One region of the Cohnella yongneupensis genome, then DNA from elsewhere that is predicted to be linked to it. Evidence: riboswitches for the same ligand, from Rfam matches in the RefSeq annotation. Region 1 holds a riboswitch; the other holds the start of a gene.
What was found. Region 1 has a riboswitch for cyclic di-AMP ahead of ACFPQ4_RS05325 (APC family permease). Riboswitches for the same ligand answer to the same signal wherever they lie in the genome.
Positions count from the first base shown of each region.

Region 2: it holds a riboswitch for cyclic di-AMP, as region 1 does, so the genes downstream of both, ACFPQ4_RS11110 (ubiquitin-like domain-containing protein) here and ACFPQ4_RS05325 (APC family permease) in region 1, are expected to answer to the same signal.

Region 1 is NZ_JBHSNC010000013.1:73,483-76,631, reverse strand. Features, by position in the region: gene ACFPQ4_RS05325 (APC family permease) at 1-1,694, opposite strand, end outside; cyclic di-AMP (ydaO/yuaA leader) riboswitch at 1,793-1,965, opposite strand; gene ACFPQ4_RS05320 (allophanate hydrolase-related protein) at 2,243-2,638, opposite strand; gene ACFPQ4_RS05315 (allophanate hydrolase) at 2,658-3,149, opposite strand, start outside.
Region 2 is NZ_JBHSNC010000035.1:14,599-17,747, forward strand. Features, by position in the region: gene ACFPQ4_RS11105 (TatD family hydrolase) at 1-608, shown strand, start outside; cyclic di-AMP (ydaO/yuaA leader) riboswitch at 788-1,004, shown strand; gene ACFPQ4_RS11110 (ubiquitin-like domain-containing protein) at 1,267-2,430, shown strand; gene rnmV (ribonuclease M5) at 2,553-3,104, shown strand.

The DNA.
Region 1 (3,149 bases):
ATGATGACCGTCACCTGGTAGTTCGACTCGCTCGCCTTGCGCTGTACCGTATCGATGAACTTGCTAAGCGGCTGAATAATGCTCCGGTAGTGGGAGTGCAGCGTCACCAATCGGATGTCCGGCCGCCACTTGCTCCATTTTTCCTCGAACAGCGCCTCGTCTTCCCGTTCGAACGGGATGTAGACCGCGATAATTTGATCCGCGTTAAGCGATTGCGCATAGTTAACCGAATGCTCGACGACGTGCGTAATTCCGGATACCGGTACGATGATGACGTTGCCTTTGATCGGCACGGTCGGCTCGCAAGTGGCCAACCGCAGTTGTTCGCCTACGGCTTCGTAATGCTTTTTGATCCGTTGGAAAATAAAGATGATCATCGGCATGAACACGAGAACCGGCCACACTTGGCTGAACTTCGTAACGAAGAACATCATCGTGACGGTAAAGCAAATGATCGCGCCGATCGTATTAATGATGAGCTTCGGAATCCAGCCGCTCGGCTTCTGACGAACCCATTTCACGATCATGCCCACTTGCGCGAGCGTGAACGGAATGAATACGCCGACGGCATATAGCGGGATAAGCTGCTCGGTTTGACCCTTAAAAGCAATGATTAGGATGATCGACAGAAAGCCTAGGCTAATTATTCCGTTCGAATAACCCAACCGGTCGCCCCTGATCGTGAACATGCGCGGAATGAACTTATCTTTCGCCAGATTGACGGCCAAGAGCGGGTAAGCCGAATAGCCGGTATTCGCCGCGAGAATCAAGATCAATGCCGTCGTGCCTTGAATGAAGAAGTACATAAAGTGCCGTCCGAACGTGTGCTCGGCGATCTGGGAGACGACCGTTACGTCGTGCTTCGGCGTTACGCCGTAGTAATACGCCAGCATCACGATGCCGGAGAATAAGATCGCGAGCAACACGCCCATCGCGATCAATGTCTTCGCCGCGTTGTTGGGCGCAGGCGATTTGAAGTTCGGAATGGCGTTCGAGATCGCTTCGACCCCGGTAAGCGCCGAGCTACCCGAGGCGAACGCCTTCAAGAGCAAGAACAAGGAGATGCCCGCAACCGGCGTGCCGACCGAAGTATGCAGCTCCGTCGACACGTCGCCCGTAGCGATCTTGTAGATCCCTACGCCGATCAGGATGAACAGCGCTAGCACGAACAAGTAAACCGGATACGCGAGTATCGAGGCCGATTCCGTAAGCCCGCGCAAATTCAATATCGTAATGAAAACAACGAATATGACCGCGATAATGACCGTGTAGGGATGAAGACTCGGGAAAGCCGACGTTATGGCGTCCGTGCCGGCCGATACGCTTACCGCTACGGTCAGAATATAGTCGACGAGCAATGAACCGCCCGATACTAGTCCAGCCGATAACCCTAAATTTTCCTTCGATACGACGTACGCCCCGCCCCCGTGAGGATAGGCGAAAATAACTTGCCGATAAGATAAAATTAACGCCAGCAACAGGATCAATACGCCGATCGCGATCGGAACCGAATACCACATTGCGGCAGCGCTGATCGTGACCAGGACAAGCAGGATCTGCTCCGGACCGTAAGCAACCGACGACAAGGCGTCCGAGGATAAGATGGCCAGCGCCTTCGTCTTGATCAGCTTTTGCTCCCCTAATTCGTTCGATTTAAGGGGTCGCCCGATCAACAATCTTTTAATGGAATGCATGCCTTACACCGCCAAGTCTAAAGTTATGAAGTCGATACGATGACACAACAAAAAAAACCGCAGAGGTTTCCCCTGCGGCCGGTAATCGTGCCGAAGTTGTGTCTCCTCTAAGACGCTTACGAGGTTAGCTGACGGATTCGGGCGTGTAGAGTCGCCCTACGATAACGGTCTAATGACGCGTTCATCGATTCACCCCGCGCGGCGAGCGGAAAGCCCGTCGCAGATTGGTTCCCCCGTTCCTTAGACTTCAAGGACTCAGCGTATGCTTTTATTATGAAGTTGATGGAATGATCATATTCCTCTCGCTCCGATCTGTAAATCTCGATTTTCCGTCCGATTCCGGCGTAATCGCCATATTTGCGTCATGAATGCGCATACACTTCGCCTACCCGTCGCGCAGCATCTCCACCATGCCTCATTCATCGAATTACCGCTTGCGGTTGATCTGCCGCTTGAAAAAGCGAATAATAAGCCCTTCCCGTATCAGGGCTTATTATTCGCTGGCTACGCCGGTTATATTTGACGATATACATGGGAAAATTTGTTATTCACTTATTTAGGTTTCTCCAGCTTCCGAGGCTCGTAATATCTTCCGCGCCTGCCCATTCGGATGCGTAGCCTTCGCATATGAAGCCAGGCACTTCCGTACCGTCCGCTAGCTCGACCTTGCCGATTCCGAGCGGACTCGGAATCAAGGCGACGAACGAGCCGAACGCCGTCAACGGCAGCTCCCACAGTTCCAATGCGATTGGCGCGCCGCCATTGGTGAGCTTGATTAATCCCGGCTTCGCCGGCGTCGTCGGCAGCTTGAGCAAGCGATACTTGGCGGCCGTCGTCGACTCTCGCACGAACGTCCCTCCGCGTTCCAGCAGCTGTTTCTCGAGCGGGAATCCGCGCATATGCAAGCCGCATACCGCCACTAACGTAGTGTCCGAAGTTGACATGGGCATTCCTCCTGGAAGTTTATTGGCGTATCGGGGACAGCGGATTTGCGATCCGCGCTTGGGTCTGCGCCACGGCTTGCGCGCAGCCGCGGATCAGATCTTCCCGCTCCGCCGTAGCGAATAGCGTGATGCCGAACGGTAACTCCGCCGCCGCATCACCCGCCGGAATCGCGATCGCGCATAGATCCAGCAGGTTGCAGTGGTTTGTATACCTTCCCATGTCGCGGTTCGTCGCAATGGGGTCTTGCCGTACTTGCTCGCGCGTCCAAGTGCCGCCGGCCGTCGGCATGACGAGCACCGCGTCCTTCAGCCGCATGCGCGCTTCGAGCTTGTAAGCTTGCAGCTTGTGCATCGCTTGGAACAACGACGCGGCCGAATGCTTGGGGTCGGCTCCCGTTCTAAGAATGCGTTCGGTCACGGGAAGCGATGCTCCCGGATTCGCCTCGACGAACGCGCCGAGACCCGCCCATCGCTCCGCTACCCACGGACCTTCGTACAGAACGGATGCAGC
Region 2 (3,149 bases), on a different contig from region 1:
TCTATGCAGCCGTCGGTTGGCATCCGACCGACGCGATCGATATGCGGCTTGAAGAAGATCTGGCTTGGATCGAAGCGCTTTGCGCGCATCCAAAAGTCGTGGCCATCGGCGAAATCGGTTTGGACTATTACTGGGACACCTCGCCCAAGGAGCTTCAACATACGGTTTTCCGCGAGCAGATCCGGCTTGCGCGCCGACTGAACAAGCCCATCGTCATTCATAACCGCGATGCGCACGAGGATATCGTTAAATTGCTGCGCGAGGAGAACGCCTCGGAAGTCGGGGGAATCATGCATTGCTACTCCGGAAGCTGGGAGATGGCCAAGATGTGCTTGGACATGAACTTCTATATTTCGTTCGGAGGACCGGTTACGTTCAAGAACGCGAGGGTGCCCAAAGAGGTGTTGGACCAAGTTCCGTTGGATCGATTATTGGTGGAGACGGATGCACCCTATTTGACTCCGCACCCCCATCGAGGACAGCGAAATGAATCCGCATACGTGCGACTCGTGGCCGAGACCGCGGCAGAGATTAAAGGGCTAAAACTGGAAGAAATTGCACAAATTACGAGCGACAACGCAAGGCGCTGTTTGGGTCTACCGAGATAAAACGGTTACAATCGAAGAAAAAGGGTCCGTTGCGTAGAAAAAACTGTATTTTGTAGCTCTAATTGCGGTTTTTCTCGGAGAATTCAGGAAAAAACGGTCAAATTCGTCCTTTACGCCATCTTTACACGGTCTATAGGTAGAATGTATCATCTAGTTCAGAAGTTTGAATATGGCATCCCTTTTCCAGTGCGCTGAATCTCCAATACGGAGAGCGGGGGACCCGACGCGGCGACGATTCATTATTCGTCCAAAGCGGTCCGAGCAATCTTGGGGTGAATTTCGCGAGGCCGGTTAGGAAGCTTTCTAAGAAGCTCTCCTGAACGCGCAAGAGCGAATAGGGCGACTCTCTTCGCCCGAACCCGACAGCTAACCTCGTAAGCGTAGTAGAGAGAGGTCAACCTCGTGCTGCCCCATTTCCCTTATTCGTCTAAGCGGAAGCCACGAACAGGTCCTCTGTCGGTGGCTTTTTGTGTTGAAAAAAAGGGTTATGGATGATTGTACCCGCGTAGTTGAATCGAGATTGGAGCAAGGCGGCGCGCTGCCGAACGGTCAAAGCTGCATGGCCGGAAGCGGGCGTCGTTAACAAAATAGGATAGTCGCGTCAGACTACAGTCGTGCATCACAGTCGACGGCGGGGCTATGAAGGAGGAGCGAGAAAATGGGAGACATTCCTGAGGCTTTCGGGCAGGAAACCCATGATCCACGACCGACCGGCAAGCTTATCGCACTGTTGCGATGGAAACATGAGCACTTGCGCATCGTTATTCTAGGCGCAATTCTCTCTTTCGCAATCATCATCATGTTCGTGTCGTTACTGAATCCCGTAGCGGCCAAAAACATTTCCATCGTAGACAACGGAATGACTTCGGTCATCCAGACCAGAACGTCCGATGTTCAGAGCGTTCTGGAAGAGCAACAGATTAGAGTCGGTCCTTACGATCGTCTGTCATTGACGACGGGGGAATTGGTCGAGGGAAGCACGATCGTTATCGATCGTGCGAAGAGCGTTACGGTTAAAGCCGACGGGAAAGAAGCCGTGAAGTATACGGCTGCGGACACGGTCGGGCAAGTGATCAAGGAATTGAATCTTTCGCTAGGCAGCGAAGACCGCATTTCCCCGTCGCAGAACACGCCGCTAACCGAAGGAATGAAAGTGGTCATTACGCGCGTTCGGACGGAAGTCGATGAGACGTCGCACGCGGTTGCGTTCGAAGTCGTCGAGCAGAAGAACGCGGATCTGGCCGAAGGCAAGAAGAAGGTCGTAAAGACGGGTCAAGAAGGACAAGTGGTCCTTCGCACGGCCAAAGTGTACGAGGACGGGAAACTTGTAAGCGAGAAGCTGTTGGAGAAGACTGTCTCCAAGCCGGCTGTTCAGCAAGTGGTCGCGATCGGCACGAAGAAACCCGAAGTAAAGACGTTGACTTATAACGGCAAGCCTTCCGCTTCCGAAGCGTCGACGGTAAAGCTGAACGGCAGGTCGGTTAAGGTCAAGCGGATGCTTAGTAACGTTACGCTGACGGCGTATTCCGCCGGCTTCGCGTCAACGGGCAAATCGAAAGGCGACGAGGGCTTCGGCGTAACATCGTCAGGCGCCATCGTTCAAGAGGGCCGTACGATCGCCGTGGACCCTAGAGTCATTCCGATCGGTTGGTGGGTATACATCGAAGGGATCGGCTTCCGTCGCGCGGAAGATACGGGCAGCGCGGTCAAAGGCAAGAAGATCGACGTGTATTACGACAGCGAGAAGCATGCCGATCGCTTCGGCATGAAGAAGGGCTACACGGTATACGTGATCGGTCCGGTTAAGCCGTCGTCGAATTAATAGCGGCTACGTGAACAATCGGGAAGAGGCGTCATTGGCGCTTCTTCCCGTTTTGTGTTATACGATACATAGGGGTGGCTTCGGCTGCCGGGACGAGTACGGTAAAGGCGGAATGAACGAACATGTTTCAAGAGATGATTGTCGTAGAGGGCAAAGACGATACGACGGCCGTAAGGCGGGCAATCGGCGCCGACACGATCGAGACGGGCGGCTCGGCTATCGGAGAGAACGTGTTGAGGCGAATCGAGCTGGCGCAGGAGAGGCGGGGCGTCATTATTTTGACCGATCCGGACGCGCCCGGGGAGCGCATTCGCAAGATCGTCGCAGAGCGCGTTCCGGGAGCCAAGCACGCTTTCTTGACGAAGGACGAAGCCAGAGGCTCGAGAGGGCTGGGCGTCGAGCATGCGTCGGACGAAGCGATTCGCAGGGCAATCGATCGCGTACGAGGCCCTGAGGGCGGCGTTGGGGAGCTACAGGAGATCGAATGGAGCGATCTGCTGGACGCGGGTCTAATCGTTCACGCCTCCTCCGCGCGCCGCAGAGAGCGGATGGGCGAGTTGCTCGGTATCGGGTATGCCAACGGTAAACAATTTCATAAAAGATGTCTCATGTTCCGCATCACGCGCGAAGAGTTCGTCGCCGCGTTGGAACAGCTGGAGCGGGAAGGGCTGTAAATTCAAGTGAACAAACCTACTAACACGAAACCTCCGTACAAACCG